DNA from 2 places in the Microbacterium sp. 16-032 genome. Region 2 is predicted to be linked to the other one. Evidence: predicted binding sites of a transcription regulator. Region 2 holds the regulator's gene; the other holds the start of a gene.

Region 1 (8,582 bases), on a different contig from region 2:
ACGCAGGAGGGGGCGCATGCGTTTGCCGAGCCACGTGCGGTACGCCTTCGGTGCCGAGGTCGAGACACCCGGGTACAGCCCCCGGTACGACGAGACCAGGTGCGGATGCTCGCGCTCGAGCCACTCGAAGAACCACTGCTTCGCGCCGGGCCGCAGGTGGAGTGCGCCGTAGACGACGCGCGCCGCGCCGGCGGCTCGAATGCGGGCCAGGGCGTCGTCGAGCGCCGCGACCGAGTCGGTGAGGTGCGGCATGACGGGCATGAGGAACACCGTCACGCGGAAGCCCGCGGCGGTAGCCGCGCGCACGGTCTCGAGCCTCGCCTCGGCACTCGGGGTCCCGGGCTCGATCGAACGCTGGAGCGCGTCGTCGAAGACCGCGATCGACATGGCCAACGACACCGTGACCTGTTGTGCGGCCTCGGTCAGCAGCGGGAGGTCGCGCCGCAGCAACGTCCCTTTGGTGAGGATCGAGAACGGTGTGCCGTTGTCGGTGAGAGCCCCGACGATGTCGGGCATGAGGCGGTACCGCCCCTCGGCGCGTTGGTAGGGGTCGGTGTTCGTCCCGAGCATCACGGGTTCGCGCGCCCATGACCCCCGGCGCAGCTCGGTGCGCAGTACCTCGGCGACATTCACCTTCACCACGATCTGCGAGTCGAAGTCGGCCCCGTAATCCAGGTCGAGGTACTCGTGCGTTTTCCGAGCGAAGCAGTTGTGGCTGATGACCCCGTTCGCGATGAAGTCTTCGGTACCCGTCGTTATGTCGATCATGTCGATGTCGTAGCCGATGTCTTCGACTTTGACGACCCTCAGGTCCGAGCTGGTCTTCACCGCTGTCCCTGAGACGTCGACCTTGCGGGTGATGGACGGCCGGGCGATATCGAAGAAGCGCTGCCGCGAGGCTAGCCCCCCGCGAAGACGGATGTAGGACACGCCGTTCGGGCGGGCGGGTTCGCGAACAGCATCGAAGTGGAACGCGGCGAGAGCCTCTTCCGTCAGCGCGAGGAGCTCCTCATTCGCATTGCTGATTCGCACGATCCCGCGCGAACTCGAGCCCTCCGCGTCGAAGATGCCCCCGAGGAAGCCCGCCATCCAATCCCGACTTCGTGTGCTCGGTATCGCGGTGTAGTCCTCGATGCGCGCAACATCCCGCATCTTGGCCGTGTGCAGAGCCGTCATGGGTCGGCGATGCGCGGGCACGGGGAAGGGCCGGACCATCGTGACGATGCCGATCTGCTCGAGAAGCTCCTTCGAGAGGTCGAGCGCTTCGCGATCGGCGAGGGCGAGTCGGAACCGGTGAATCGCGCGGACTCGGTTTCCGTCGTCGTAGGTCTTGTGAAGGATCATCGCGTCACCGCGCACCATGCCCGTCAGATACCCCTGGCGCCAGTCGGGACCCATCGCCTGTGCGTAGGGGCGGGCGCCCGTTCCGAAACCTTGCAGACGGTTCGACACCGTGAGGCGAGGGCGCTGTTCGCCCGCGAGGGGCGAGTCGGTGACATGCTTCCACCCGCGTTCCGTCAGGAACCGGTGGTCTGCGCTGCCCTCGATCTCGGTTCCATCAGCGAGGGTGACGCGATGGAGGCGTTTGCGAGTGGTCCATTTCGCGCGAACGGTTGTTCGGACATAGTGGCGATATCGCGCTCCCTGCTCGGTGCCGATGATCTCGTCTCCGACGCGGATCTCCGACAGCGGGACCTGGCGGCCGTCCGCTTTCAGGATGAGGGTGTCCGGGGAGAGGCAGTACGAGCACGCATGGCTGCACCCCCGGTAGGGATTCACCGTCCAGTCGAACGGCATGGCCGAGACGCCGGGCACGCGGTTCAACGCGCTCTTGCACAGCACCTCGTGGAATGTCATTCCGGCGAATTCCGGCGTGGTCACCGACCGCACGAGGCCGTCCATGCGCTCCATGCCCGGGAGTGCCGCGGTGTCCTCCACCCCCAGCTGCTGTCCCTGCCATCTCATGCGAACAGTCGAACACATGTTCGACGAATCGGCAACACGGCACCCGAGTCGTTCGCGGAGAGGGTCGAGCACCCGCGACCTCGCCTCCACCCGGGTCGACCGTTCAGGATGCACCCGCGAGAATGGAAGCGTGACCAGCCACGACCCCGAGACTTCGCCCCGCCGCGCCGCGCGCGCGGAGGCCGAGCGACTCGCGACCGCGGCCCTCACCCTTCCCGTCGTTCCCGGTGGCGACGACTCCGCCGCAGCGCCTCCGACCCGTCGGGCTCTGCGGCGAGACGACGACGCCCCCGAGGCGGGGGAGTCCGAGCCCCGCGGCATCCGTCGACTCGCCCCCGTCCTCCTGCGCCGCCGCCTGGCGGTGGTCGCCGCGGCCGCCGTCGTGGTCGCCGGTTGCGTGGTGGCGATCGGGGCCGCCGCCTCGGGAGGCGGGCCCGACGGGTCCACCGACGCCGTCGCGCAGATCGCCGGCCCCCCGGTGGTCGCGGACGACGGAATCCCCGTGCCGCAGCTCGCGGCCGTCGCCGCCACGGCGACCCCGTGCGACGACCCCGCCTTCACCTCCGCGCTGGCCGCGGGAGACGACGCCGCAGTCATCGACGCGGCGGGGGGCGGGCAGGCGTTCCGCGCAGCGGTGGCATCCGGGATCGCCCCCTGCGTCTCGCTCTCCGACCCGAACCGCGAGTGGCTCGTGGTCAACAAGCAGCGTCCGTACGACCCGGTCGACTACCAGCCCGGCGACCTGGTCATGCCCGCAGACGTCCGCGCCCTCGAGGATTCCGCTCTGCGCGCCCCCGCCGCGCGCGCGCTCACCTCGCTCGTGAAGGCCGCATCCGCCGCCGGCGTCGGTGAGATCGGCTACCTCAGCGCCTACCGCTCGTACACGACGCAGAAGTCGACCTACGCCGGGCGCGTGGCGGTCGGGGGCGTCGCCGAGGCCGATCGCGAGAGCGCGCGGCCCGGCTTCAGCGAGCACCAGTCGGGGATGGCCGTCGACATCGTCCCCTGCAACGGTTCGTGCAAGACGCTCGACGACGTGGCGGCGTCTCCGCAGGGCGCGTGGGTGCGCGATCACGCATGGGAGTTCGGCTTCATCACGCGGTACGCCGAAGGGCGCGAGAGCGTCAGCGGGTACGAGCCCGAAGCGTGGCACCTGCGCTACATCGGTCCCGAGCTCGCCCGGGCCTACCACGAGGGCGGTTTCACGACCCTCGAGGAGTTCTTCGGGCTGCCTGCGGCGCCGACCTACTGACTCAGTTCACGACGCCGCCGCTGCAGGTCTGCTGCGCGGCGCTCGATCCGGTGATGGCGGGCGGGAGGGCGACTGCTCCCGTGTTCGGATCGACCTCGCCGGGCTCCGGCGCGGGGCCCTCCGTCGGCGCCGGCTGTTCTCCGGGGGCCGGCTCGGCGATCACCGTGCCGTCGTTGACCGCCACTCCTCCGGTCACCTCGATCGACCGGTTCTCGCGCAATGCATCCCAGAGCACCTCGGCCGCGGCGTAGTCGGGCGCCACGCGGTTGGCATCCGAGCGGGCCTCGACGGTCGGGTACTGCACGAAGACGATGTCTTCGAAGGGCACGTCCTTCACCGCGGAGGCGACCTGGACGAGGGTCAGGGGGTTCGTGAGGCTCTGCGTCGGCGTGACGTTCCGAAGGCCGGTCGAGGCCAAGCGCAGCACCGTCGAGGGGTTCGACAGCACCTCTTCGCTGACGAGCTTGCGCGCGAGGCGGGACATGTACTGCTGCTGGTTGCTCACGCGGGCCAGGTCGCTGCCGCCCACTCCGTATCGGGTGCGCAGGAACTGCAGCGCCTCGAGGCCCTGGATGGTCCGCGGTCCCGCTTGCCAGTCGATGCCCGTGTTCGCATCGCGCATGTCGCTCGCGAGGCAGATCTCGACGCCGCCGATCGCGTTGGTGATCTCGATGACGCCGCCGAAGGTGACCATCGCGCCGAATTGGATCTGCTGGCCGCTCATATCGGCGATGGCGGTGATCACGCACGAGAGTCCGCCGTACGTGTAGAGCTCGTTGATCTGCAGGGTGCCGCCGCCGAAGCGGCCCCCGTCGGCGGTGTCGCACGCGGGGGCGTCGAAGATGAGGTCGCGCGGGAACGAGACGACCGTGACCTTCCGGGGTTCCTCCGAGATGTGCACGAGGATGTTCACGTCGTTCAGGCGTCCGCCCGCGTCCGCACCCTCGCAGCGGTCACCCAGGAGGGCGATGAGCTCTTCTTCGCACTCGTCGATGCCGACGAGCATCATGTTCACGCCGCCCGAGAGCGCCCCGAGGTCGGGCGGGACGGCCGGCTGATTCTCGACGACCACGGCTTCTTCGACGAAGTCGGCGGTGAGGTCGTACGCCGTGTACGACACGACTCCGATCACCGCGACGGTGCCGACCACCGCGGCGACGGCGAGGAGCTTCGCGAGCTGGCCGAACGGGTTCGGCGAAGGCAAGCGGGCGTGCTGCGCGACGGTGCGACGGCGCCGGGGCATGGCTCCTCCTCGGGTTTCGTCGAGTCTAGGGGGACCGGATGCCGGGACCCCGGCGCGACGACAGGGGGGGCGAGGCGAGGGTCGCCGTTTTCGGACCCCGTCCAAACTGAACGTTGGTGATGAAACCTCTCTGAGTTATGTTTGTGCAACGCGCGCCACCGATGTCGCGCAGATCGCTCAATTCATCCCCCCGTTTGGAGCGCACGATGGGTCGAACCCTGCGTTCGGTCGCGGCCATTTCCCTGGCCGGACTGTTCACCGTTGCCGGAGCCACAGCCGTTCAGGCTGCCGACGTGGGCGAGGAGGTGACGCCTCCCACACCCATCGAATCCGCGACGGGCCGGTACATCGTGGTCCTCGACGAGGCCCCCGTCGCCACGTACGAGGGCGGCGAGCCGGGCCTCGACGCCACGAAGTCCGACGAGGCGCGGCTCGATGCCGACTCCCCGCAGGCGCGGAAGTACTCCGCCTTCCTCGAGGAGCGTCAGCAGAACGTCGCCGACGAGGCGGGCGTCCGCCCCGATGCCACCTACACGATCGCCGTCAACGGCTTCAGCGCGAGCATGGACCCGAACCAGGCCGCCAAGCTCGCCGCGACCAAGGGCGTGCAGAAGGTCGTCCCCGACGAGATCCGCCACCCGGTCGCCGTCCCCTCGACCGAGTTCCTCGGCCTCGAGGGCGACAACGGTGTCTGGCAGAAGATCGGCGGCATCGGTTCGGCCGGCGAGGGCGTCGTCGTCGGTGTCGTCGACACCGGCATCGCGCCCGAGAACCCCGCCTTCGCGGGCGAGCCGCTGGGCACCACCGCCGGTTCAGAGCCGTACCTCGACGGCAACGACGTCGTCTTCCGCAAGGGCGACGGCACCGACTTCCGCTCCCCGCGCGTGGCCGAGGGCAACGGGTGGTCGCTCTCGGACTACTCGACCAAGCTCGTCGGCGCCCGGTACTTCGACCAGGGTGCCGCCGCCACGGGCTTCACCTTCGAGGCGGACTACCGCTCGCCCCGCGACGGCGACGCGCACGGCTCCCACACCGCCAGCACCGCGGCGGGCAACAACCAAGTCGACGCGAGCGTCGAGGGCATCGACTTCGGTGCGATCTCGGGTGTCGCCCCGGCGGCCAAGGTCGCCGCGTACAAGGCGTGCTGGGCGGGTCCCGACCCGCTCGTCACCACCGACGACGTCTGCGCTCTGAGCGACCTGCTCGGCGCGATCAACGCCGCGGTGTCCGACGGCGTCGACGTCATCAACTACTCGATCGGCGGAGGCGCGGCCACCACCACGCTCTCCCTCGAGGACCAGGCCTTCTTCAACGCCGCCGCGGCCGGCGTCTTCGTCTCGGTCTCGGCCGGCAACTCCGGACCCGGCGCTTCGACCGCCGACCACGCCTCGCCCTGGTACACCACCGTCGCGGCATCCACGATCCCGACCTACGAGGGAACCGTGAAGCTGCCCGACGGGTTCCAGGCCGCGGGAGCATCGGTGTCGGTGCGCGAAGGTCAGGATGTGACGGCACCCGTCGTCTACGCCGGCGACATCGCGGCATCCGGAGCCGATCCCGCGAACGCGGCGCTGTGCCTGATCGGATCGCTCGATCCCGCGAAGGCTGCCGGAAAGATCGTCGTGTGCGATCGCGGTCAGAACGCGCGCATCGAGAAGTCGCAGGCGGTGAAGGATGCCGGTGGCGTGGGCATGATCCTCGTCAACGTCACGCCGGCCTCGGTCGACAACGACTTCCACTCGGTGCCCACCGTGCACATCGACGCGCGCTACCGCGACGCTCTGCTCGCCTACGTGCGCGGGACGGCGGACGCCACCGCGACCCTCGTCGGCGAGAACGTCACGGGCGAGACGACACCGACGCCCCAGGTCGCGGGCTTCTCGAGCCGCGGACCGATGCTCGCCGACGGCAGCGACATCCTGAAGCCCGACGTGTCGGCTCCGGGTGTCGCGATCCTCGCGGCGGCGGCCAACGCGCCCGGCGCCACCCCGACGTTCGAGTTCCTCTCGGGCACGTCGATGTCGTCGCCGCACGTGGCGGGCCTCGGGGCCCTCTACCTGGGCGAGCGCCCGCTGGCGGCTCCGGCCGAGGTGAAGTCCGCGATGATGACCACCGCGTACGACACCGTCGACGTCGAGGGCGCTCCGGCTCAGGACCCGTTCGCGCAGGGCGCGGGCCACGTCGATCCGACGAAGTACTTCGATCCGGGTCTGCTGTACCTGAACGGTCCGGCGGACTGGGCGGCGTTCCTCCAGGGCAAGGGCCTCGAGGACTTCGGCGTCGCCCCGATCGACGGCAGCGACCTGAACCTCGCGTCGATCTCGATCGGCTCGCTCGCGAAGCCGCAGACCATCACGCGCACGGTCACCTCGACGAGGGCCGGGACCTTCTCGGCATCCATCGACGTCCCCGGAGTGGATGCCACGGTCGAGCCGGCCACGCTCGAGTTCGCCGCGGCGGGCGAGCAGAAGACGTTCACCGTGACCTTCTCGCGGACGGACGCGGATGCGGAGCAGTGGACGAGCGGGTTCCTCACCTGGACCGGCGACGGTACGCAGGTGCGCTCGCCGATCGCGATCCGCCCGGCCACCGCCGAGGCTCCGGCCGAGGTCTCGGGCACCGGCCTGTCGGGATCCACGGCGGTCGAGATCCTTCCGGGCGTGGGCGGCGAGCTGCCGCTGAGCGTGTCGGGTCTCGTGGCCCAGACGCTGCTGGCCGATCCGGACAACCCGGTCGCCGGTCACAGCGGTAACCAGGACTCGGGCGACGCCGACGGATACGTGCGGTGGACCGTCCAGGTGCCCGAGGGTACGACCCTCTCGCGCTTCGACCTGGACTCGTCGGACGACACCGGCAGCGACCTCGACCTGTTCGTGTCGCGCGTGGTGAGCCCCGACGACCTGCGGTACTACGAGCGGTTCACCTCCGCGACGGCCTCGGCCGACGAGCGGGTGACACTGACGAACCCCACCGCCGGCACGTACCTGATCGAGGCGAACCTCTACTCCTCGACCGGACCGTTCACGTGGGACATGACCTACGCGAACGTCACCCCCCGCGGCGAGGGACAGCTGACGGCAACGCCGAACCCGATCCCCGTGCAGCAGGGCGCCGCCGTCTCGTACGACCTGTCGTGGCAGGGGCTCGCGCCTCAGACGCGCTACCTCGGTGTCGTGCGGTACGGCGACTCGGACGTGCAGACGGTGCTGACCGTCGACTCGGGCGAGGCTGCTCCGGCCGTGGTCGAGGCTCCGACGGTGTCGGGCACGGCCAAGCTCGGTCGCACCCTGACCGCGACTCCCGGCACGTGGAACCCGGCCGATGTGACCACCGCGTACCAGTGGCTGCGGGACGGAGAGCCCGTGAACGGCGCCACCTCGGCGACGTATCGCGTGCAGCGCGCCGACCTGGGCCGGGTGCTCAGCGTGCGCGTGACGGCGACGGCACCCGCCAACGGTCTGACGGGCACCGCCGACAGCGCCGGCGTGCCGGTCGTCGTGGGCTCGTTCACGACGGTGAGCGTCGACCCGTGGGTCGGTCGCACCGGTGACGCGTACACGCTCACCGTCAAGGTGCGGCCGCTGAGCGGACCCGCGCCCCAGGGCGACGTGACCGTCACGGTGGCGGGCAAGGAGTACGTCGCCACCCTGCAGGACGGGAGGGCCACCATCACCCTCGACCCGCAGACGCGCGGCGTGAAGCTGGTCAAGGCCGTCTACGGCGGCAGCGCGACGGTGGAGGCCTCGCGCGCCAGCAGCGCGTTCATCGTGTTGCGTTAGTCGTCGTCGGACCATCGCGGCGCTCGGGCTTCGGCCCGGGCGCCGCGAGTCGTCTTGTCAGCCCCGCCGCTTCCGCGGCGTGAGCCGCACCGCCGGGAGGGGAGGGGCGGGAATCCGCTCGGGGCCGTGGTCGATCACGGCCCCGAAGCGCGGCGCCTGCGCTTCCCACGCCTCGCGGGCCTCGACGATCTCGTCGTGCGAACGGCCCACGAAGTTCCACCACATGACGATGTCGGCCTCGAACGGCTCCCCGCCCAGCAAGAACACACGGGCGCCCTCTGCACTCCGCAGCTCCAGGTGGTCGCGTCCCTTGCCGAGGTAGACCAGCCGCGAAGGATCCACG
Region 2 (8,582 bases):
TGCTGGCATCCCGATCGGAGGAACGCCCATGACGGTCGACATCCGCGCCTTCGCGCTCGACGATGAGGACGCCGTCGTCGCCCTCTGGGAGGAGGCGGGCCTCACGCGCCCGTGGAACGACCCGCGCGCCGATATCCGGCGCAAGCTCACCGTGCAGCCGGAGCTGTTCCTCGTCGCAGTCGAGGGGGAGCGGGTGGTCGGCAGCGTCATGGCGGGCTACGACGGCCACCGCGGCTGGCTGTACTACCTCGCGACCGCCGCCTCGCACCGCGGGCAGGGGATCGGGCGTCGCCTCGTGGCGGAGGCCGAACGACTGCTCGGGGCGATGGGCTGCCCCAAGGTGCAGCTCATGGTGCGTCCCGACAACACCGGCGCTCGGGGCTTCTACGACGAGCTCGGGTACGAGCCCTTCGACACCTGGGCGACCGGCCGCCGGCTCATCGTCGACGGGCCCGGAGGCCCTTCGTCCTCGGCGTGAGCGGGATCGTCAGTCGCGGATGCACTCGCACCGCGAGTCTCGCTGCCACCCGACCGTAGACTCGACGCATGGCGACTCTCCCGTTCACCAAGGGCCACGGAACCGGCAACGACTTCGTGGTGATCGCCGACCCCGACGGCGAGCTCGACCTCTCCGACGCACAGATCTCCGCCCTGTGCGACCGCCACTTCGGCATCGGCGCCGACGGACTGCTGCGCGTGGTGCGCTCGCGCGCCATCGACGAGGGGGCGGATGCCGCGGCATCCGGGGCCGAGTGGTTCATGGACTACCGCAACGCCGACGGTTCGAAGGCCGAGATGTGCGGCAACGGAACGCGGGTCTTCGCGCGCTACCTGAGCGACACCGGACTCGCCTCGCTCGAGGGAGGTTTGCGCATCGGCACGCGCGCGGGCATCAAGACGCTGACACGCAGCGATCGCGGCTACGAGGTCGATCTGGGCGAATTCGCGATCGAGCCCGGCGAGACGCTCGTGCGCGCGAAGGGCCTGCCGGTCGCCCGTCCCGGCATCGGCGTCGACGTGGGCAACCCGCACGTCGTGGTCGCGCTGTCGTCCGACGCCGAGCTCGAGGGCCTCGATCTCGCCTATCAGCCGGTGCTCGACCCGGCGCCGCGTCACGGCGCGAACGTCGAGTTCGTCGTCCCCGCCGACCCGCTCGTGCGCGACGGCGTCGGAGCGATCCGCCTGCGCGTGTTCGAACGCGGCGTGGGCGAGACACTGAGTTGCGGGACCGGAGTGGCGGCAGCGGCCCTGGCCGTTCGCCATTGGGCGGGCGCCGCCGCCCCCGACTCCTGGGTCGTCGACACTCCGGGCGGCACGCTGGGCGTGCGCGTCACCGATGGCCGGGTCCACCTTTCGGGCCCTGCCTCGCTGGTGTTCACCGGCGAGGTCGCACTCGCCTGACGAGGGCGCAGAGCGGGGACGGACCGTCGGTTGCCGCCGGCGGACCGGGGTAGGCCCTCTTCAGTGGACCGCGATCAGCACCCACACGAGCGCGCGATCTCGCGTCGGGCGGGCGATGCCGGCATCCGGAGTCCCCGTGCCGGGCGCGTCTCAGGAGACGATGTCGATCAGCTCGCTCGGCGGCGAGCCGTGCTTGCGCACCCGCAGCACGCGGAATCCCCGACCGGTGGCGGCACGCTGCACGCTGTACCCCTCGGGGAACGTGGCGGCGAGCCAGCGCTGCAGGGAGTCCGAACCGAGGTTGCGCTGGACGACGAACCACCCGTCACTGCGTTCCGACAGGCGGGGGATCCAGTGCTGCAGCATGCCGTGCAGCTCGGACTTGCCGACGCGGATGGGCGGGTTCGAGCGGATGGTGCGGAAGGTGACGTCCTCGGGAACATCCTCCGGACGCACGGCGTTGATGTTGGTGAGGCCGAGGGACTCCGCGTTCCGCCTCACGAGATCGAGAGCACGCTCGTTGACGTCGACCGCCCACACGGTCGCGTGCGGTGACGCGAGCGCCAGCGACAGCGAGATCGGACCCCACCCGCACCCCAGGTCGAGGAAGTTCCCACCGGCGGGAGGGGGCGGGGTGTTCGCGAGCAGCACCGAGGTGCCGGCATCCACGTGGTCGGGACTGAAGACGCCGCCGGCCGTGACCACCTCGAGCTCGCGACCGGCCAGCGTCACGCGAAGGTGGCGGAGCTGCTCGGGACTCGACGGCGACGCGCTGAAGTAGTGCTCGCTCCCCATCACGTCAGGATATCGGACCGGCCCCCTGGGTGCTGGGCCGGATAAAGTGCCAGAACACGCGGAAACTGCCGCGACGAAAGGAACACATGACCGAACAGACCACACCCCCGAGCACGGACGCGTCTCCGGTGGATCCGGTGGACCGCGTGCTCTCGCGCGCCGAAGCGCACCGCGGGGTCCGGGTCTTCGGTGCGGCACAGGCTCTGCAGGACGCCACGACCGCGTACGGCGGCGACGCCGACGGCGATCAGTGGGACCGCGAAGAACGCGCGGCGCTGCGCCGCGTCGCGGGCCTGTCCACCGAGCTCGAGGACGTCACCGAGGTCGAGTACCGACAGTTGCGCCTCGAGAACGTCGTCCTCGTCGGCGTGCACCCGCAGGGGGAGCAGGCGGATGCCGAGAACTCGCTGCGCGAGCTGTCGGCTCTTGCCGAGACGGCCGGTGCCGTCGTGCTCGACGGCGTGCTGCAGCGGCGCCCGCACCCCGACCCCGCGACCTACGTCGGTCGCGGCAAGGCCGCCGAGCTGCGCGACATCGTCGCCGCCGTCGGCGCCGACACGGTGATCGCCGACACGGAACTCGCTCCCAGCCAGCGCCGTGCGCTGGAGGACGTCGTCAAGGTCAAGGTGATCGACCGAACCACGGTGATCCTCGACATCTTCAGCCAGCACGCCAAGAGCCGCGAGGGCAAGGCGCAGGTCGAACTCGCGCAGCTCGAATACCTCCTCCCGCGTCTGCGCGGGTGGGGTGACTCGATGTCGCGTCAGGCCGGTGGCCAGGTCGGTGCCGGCGGTGCCGGTATGGGCTCGCGCGGTCCCGGTGAGACGAAGATCGAGCTCGACCGTCGTCGCATCCGCACCAAGATGGCGCTGTTGCGCAAGCAGCTGCGCGACTTCGCCCCCGCCCGTGAGGCGAAGCGGGCCGAGCGCAAACGTCACACGATCCCGTCGGTGGCCATCGCCGGGTACACGAACGCCGGCAAGTCGAGCCTGTTGAACCGCCTCACCAGCGCCGGGGTGCTCGTCGAGAACGCGCTCTTCGCGACCCTGGATGCCACGGTCCGCCGCTCCGAGACCAGTGACGGCCGCGTCTACACGCTGACCGACACCGTCGGCTTCGTTCGGAACCTTCCGCACCAGCTGGTCGAGGCGTTCCGGTCGACGCTCGAGGAGGTCGGCGACGCCGACGTCATCCTGCACGTCGTCGACGCCTCGCACCCCGATCCGGCCGCGCAGCTCATGACGGTGCGCGACGTGATGGGCGACGTCGATGCGAACTTCGGTCAGGAGATCGTCGTCTTCAACAAGGCCGACCTCGTCGGCGAAGATGACCGCCTCGTCCTGCGGGGTCTCGCCCCCAACGCGAAGTTCGTGTCGTCCCGTACGGGCGAGGGCATCGACGAGCTGCGTGCAGCGATCGAGGACGCACTGCCCCTGCCGGCCGTCGAGGTGCAGGCCGTCGTCCCGTACGACCGCGGCGACCTCGTGTCGGCCGTGCACGAGAGCGGGCTCATCGTCGCGCAGGAGCACCGCGAGAGCGGGACGTTCCTGCACGCGCACGTGGGCGCTCGTCTCGCGGCCGAGCTCGCACCGTTCGGAGCCTGAAACCCTCGTGAGGGCCCCGTCGACCTGCCGGTCGGTGGGGCCCTCACGAGGTTCGGCGGTCAGCCCTTCTCGCCCTCGAGCGCGAGCGGAGGGATGCCGGGGGTGTCGAATCCGAAGACCGCGCCGAGGAAGCCGAGTTCGCGTTGGAGGGAGTCGATCACCGTCTCGGACCGTCGAAACCCGTGGCCCTCGCCCTCGTAGAGCACGTAGGCGTGGGGCACGCCGTGCGCGGCCAGGGCGTCGCGGATGGCCTCAGCCTGCGACGGCGGGACCACGCGGTCCTCGGAGCCCTGGAGGATGAGCAGGGGCACGCGGAAGAGATCGGGGCGGCCCAGGGGCGAGCGCTCGATGTAGACCGGCTCGGCCTCAGGGAGTGGTCCGATGAGTCCGTCGAGGTAGCGGGCCTCGAAGTCATGGGTGTCCTCGGCGAGGGCGCGGGCGTCTCCGACGCCGTAGCGCGAGATGCCCGCCGAGAACACGTCGGTACGCGTCACCGCGGCCAGGACGGTCCAGCCGCCCGCCGAGCCCCCCGCGATGGCGAGGCGCTCGGGATCGGCCAGGCCCGCCTCCGCCAGGGCGGATGCCGCGGCCGCGACGTCGTCGACGTCGACGACACCCCACTGCCCCTTCAGTCGATCGCGGTAGGCGCGGCCGTATCCCGTGGACCCGCCGTAGTTGACGTCGAGCACGCCGATGCCTCGACTGGTGAAGAAGGCGGTCTTCGCGGAGGGGGCGGGACCCACGTGCGAGGTCGGTCCGCCGTGCACGAGGACCACGTAGGGCGGGCGCTCGCCCGCGACCGGGGTGACGTCGGGGTTGGTGGGGGCGTACGCGAAGGCGTGCACCGGCCCGTGCGGGCCGTCGGTGGACAGGGCGCGGGCTGCCGGCATCCATTCGTCTCCCCACGAGCCGGCGCCGCCCGTGACGAGCTCGACCGCGCCGGATTCGAGGTCGACGAGCCACAGGCCCGCGCGTCCGCCCGCATCGGACCCCGAGACGAGGGCGCGTGTGCCGCGGACGTCGTCGATCGCGGCTCCCGCGACGACGGGGACGTCGACCGGGCGCACGCCGCTCGGGGCGATCTCGACGACCTCGTCGGAGCCGTTCGTGCGGACCGCGATGACGCGACCGTCGGCGGCGGCCCCGAACCACCGCGTGCCGAGGACCCAGAGACCTCCGCCGGTGTCGGCGTCGGCGGGGGCGAGGGGTTGGGCGTCTCCATCGAGAGGCCGGTGGAAGAGGTTCCAGCGACCGTCGGGGTCGTCGGCGTAGAGCAGCTCGTCGTCGGCGATCCAGACGGGTTGCAGGGGCGCACGGCGCTCGCCGCCAGCGATGTCGCGAACGGAGCCCGTCTCGAGGTCGGCCACGCGGAGGCTCGTGGCGTCCCAGGGCATGTCGGGGTGGTTCCACGCGACCCACGCCAGGCGGCGGCCGTCGGAGGAGAGGGCGGGCTGCGCCAGGAAGTCGCTTCCCTCGGCGAGCACCTCGACCGGCCCCTCGAGGGGGATGCGCACGATCGCGCGGTCGGGGACGCGGGAGGAGCCGTGGGTCTCGCGGATGGCGAGGAGGACGCCGTGCTCCCACCTCAGGCCGCCGTGACGGACGGCGTCGTCGGCGGGAGTGAGGGGGCGCGCGGTCTCGCCCGGGCGGAGCGCGTACACGCGCTGGTCGCTCTTCTCGACGTAGTACAGCTCGCCGTCGTCGGACGCCGTCCAGGCGTCTCCGCCGTACTCGTGCACGGCGGATCGGGCGTTGGCGGGGGCCGGGAGCACCGTCTCGACCGAGCCGTCCGTGCGGCGACGCTTCACCGCGACGCGACCCGCCTCGTGCGGGACGGATTCGCCCCACCAGATCTCGTCGCCCACGAGTCGGGCCCCGTCGACGCGCGGCGATGACTGCGCGACGGACTCGGGCGTGATCGGGGAGGGCCAGGAACCGTAAGGGAGGGTGTCAGCCATGACTCCACCCTAGGCAGGGCCTCCGACATCCGCCCGGGTGCGCGGTCGTCGCGGCTTTCGCGACGGAACGGAAGAAGCCGGATGCCACCCCTCGGTGGACATCCGGCCTCGAGCCGTGCGCGTCAGACGGTACGCAGCACCGCGACGACGCGACCGAGGACGACGGCCTCGTCGCCGAGAATCGGCTCGAACGCGCTGTTGCGGGGGAGCAGCCAGGTGTGACCGTCACGGCGTCGGAACGTCTTCACCGTCGCCTCGCCGTCGAGCATCGCGGCGACGATCTCGCCGTTCTCAGCGGTCGCCTGAGAACGGATGACGACCCAGTCACCGTCGCAGATCGCCGCGTCGATCATCGACTCGCCCGACACTTTGAGCATGAACAGGTCGCCCTTGCCCACGAGCTGACGGGGGAGGGGGAAGATCTCCTCCACCTGCTGATCGGCGGTGATCGGCACTCCGGCGGCGATGCGACCCACCAGTGGCACCAGGGCGGCGTCGCCCAGGGCGGGGGCGGCGTCGGCGGGATTCTCGGCGGCGGCGCCGGGCAGGTCGATGAGGACCTCCATCGCACGCGTCTTACCCGGGTCGCGACGCAGGTAGCCGCTGAGCTCCAGCTGGTTCAGCTGATGCGTGACGCTCGAGAGCGACTTGAGCCCGACCGCGTCGCCGATCTCGCGCATGCTCGGCGGGTAGCCGTGCCGCGCGATCGAACGCTGGATCACTTCGAGGATCGCCAGCTGCTTGTCGCTGAGGTTCTTCCGCCGCCGGGTCTGCGGCCGCTCGCGCCCGGCGGCGGTCGTCGCGTCGGTCATCTGTGCTCCCCTCGCGCCGCGGAAATCACGGCGGAAATTCGAATGTCGGAGGTTGGTGATGAGGTCTCCGTGTCGAAACCGTATCCGGTCGACGACCCGAATGACACGGAGCCTCGCGCGTGTCGCGTTCGATTCGTCTCCGATACACGAGGTGTTGACACTCGAACAGGTTCGAAGATAGATTCGGAATACAGATTCGCACCGCCGTCCTCCCGGCCGAGGGCGGGGTGCGAATCTCTCCCCACCAAGGAGCACATTATGAGCAGCATCGCCCTCACCGCCCCGTCCACCCGCCTGCGCATCACCGCGCGCGGTCGTCGCGTCGTGGCGTTCCTCGTCTCCCTCCCCATCGTCGCCGTGCTCGCCGTGGCGATCGTCGGCGGCGGATCCGCACTCGCCTCCGGCGACGCGGGCGCTCCCGCCGGCTCGTTCACCGAGATCACCGTCATGAGCGGCGAAACCCTCTGGTCCATCGCCGAAGACGTCGCGCCGTCCGCCGACCCGCGTGATGTCGTCGCCGAGATCGCGCGTCTCAACGCCCTGCCCGGCGGCTCCGTCTCGGCGGGACAGCGCATCGCGATCCCCGCCGAGTACGCTCCCGCGGCCTGAGCGCAGACCCCCCGCTCGCGCGCCTCGACCGTTCTCGACGCCTACGATGGGTGAGGTGACCGTACGCCTCGACGACCTTCCTCTTCGCGACGATCTGCGGGGCATGACCCCGTACGGAGCTCCCCAGGCAGCACTGCCCGTGGCGCTCAACGTGAACGAGAACACGCATCCCGTTCCGCCCGAGGTTGCAGACGACATTCTGGATGCCGTCGCCCGGGCGCTCCGCGACGTCAACCGCTACCCGGACCGGGAGTTCACCGGTCTGCGCGAGGCCTTCGCCGGCTACCTCGGCCACGGCCTCAACCCCGACCAGATCTGGGCGGCGAACGGCTCGAACGAGGTCCTTCAGCACATCCTGCAGGCGTTCGGCGGTCCCGGCCGGACGGCGATGGGCTTCGCGCCCACGTATTCGATGTACCCGATCCTCACGCGGGCCACGGGGGCCCGCTGGATCGCGGGTGAGAGAGAGCACGACTTCTCGCTGTCTCCCGAGTCGGCGGCCGCGCAGGTGCGCGAACAGCGACCCGACATCGTGTTCCTCTGCGCCCCGAACAACCCCACCGGCACTCCGCTGCGCCTCGATGTCGTCGAAGCGGTCTACGACGCCACGGACGGGATCGTGATCGTCGACGAGGCTTACGAGGAGTTCGCTCCGCGCGACGAGCCCTCGGCCGTCTCGCTGCTGCCCGACCGCCCTCGTCTGGTCGTCTCGCGCACGATGAGCAAGGCCTTCGCCTTCGCCGGTGCCCGCGTCGGCTATCTCGCGGCCGATCCCGCGCTGGTCGACGCCCTGCGTCTGGTGCGCCTGCCCTACCACCTGAGCGCTCTCACCCAGGCGGCCGCCACCGCCGCGCTGAGCCACGCCGAGACGATGCTGTCGATGGTCGACGAGATCGTCGCTCAGCGCGACCGGATCTCGGCGACGGTGTCGGCGCTGGGGTACACGGCGCACGAGTCGTGGACCAACTTCGTGCTGTTCGGGGGCGTCGAAGACCCGGCGGCGACATGGAAGGCGCTCTACGACCGCGGCGTCCTTATCCGCGACGTTGGCATCGCCCACCACCTGCGGGTGACCGCGGGCACGGCCGACGAGACCACCGCGTTCCTCGACGCGCTGGCCTCGGTAGGATCGCGATCATGACCGGCCCCGCCTCGCCCCGCACCGCATCGATCACGCGAGAGACGAGCGAGTCCCGCGTCGAGCTCGAGCTCGACCTCGACGGCCGCGGCGTCAGCGACATCTCGACGAGCGTGCCGTTCTTCGACCACATGCTTACCGCGTTCGCGAAGCACTCGCTGACCGACCTGCGGGTCCGCTCCACAGGCGACACGCACATCGACGCCCACCACACGGTCGAGGACACCTCGATCGTGCTCGGGCAGGCCATTCGTCAGGCGCTCGG

What was found. Region 2 encodes LexA, which represses DNA repair genes until DNA is damaged. Its sites were predicted from a motif close to TCGAACANNTGTTCGA; they were not measured.
Region 1: AB6V31_RS16290 (intein-containing Rv2578c family radical SAM protein) is a predicted target of LexA. The motif match lies at 1,974-1,989, and genes of this name have one in related genera.

Annotation. Positions count from the first base shown of each region.
Region 1 is NZ_JBFYGQ010000009.1:2,095-10,676, forward strand. Features, by position in the region: gene AB6V31_RS16290 (intein-containing Rv2578c family radical SAM protein) at 1-1,965, opposite strand, end outside; gene AB6V31_RS16295 (M15 family metallopeptidase) at 2,096-3,217, shown strand; gene AB6V31_RS16300 (LCP family protein) at 3,219-4,460, opposite strand; gene AB6V31_RS16305 (S8 family serine peptidase) at 4,667-8,239, shown strand; gene AB6V31_RS16310 (pirin family protein) at 8,297-8,582, opposite strand, start outside.
Region 2 is NZ_JBFYGQ010000002.1:221,466-230,047, reverse strand. Features, by position in the region: gene miaA (tRNA (adenosine(37)-N6)-dimethylallyltransferase MiaA) at 1-32, shown strand, start outside; gene AB6V31_RS04755 (GNAT family acetyltransferase) at 29-478, shown strand; gene dapF (diaminopimelate epimerase) at 547-1,401, shown strand; gene AB6V31_RS04745 (class I SAM-dependent methyltransferase) at 1,552-2,196, opposite strand; gene hflX (GTPase HflX) at 2,283-3,800, shown strand; gene AB6V31_RS04735 (prolyl oligopeptidase family serine peptidase) at 3,860-5,758, opposite strand; gene lexA (transcriptional repressor LexA) at 5,881-6,570, opposite strand; gene AB6V31_RS04725 (LysM peptidoglycan-binding domain-containing protein) at 6,829-7,179, shown strand; gene AB6V31_RS04720 (histidinol-phosphate transaminase) at 7,226-8,320, shown strand; gene hisB (imidazoleglycerol-phosphate dehydratase HisB) at 8,317-8,582, shown strand, end outside.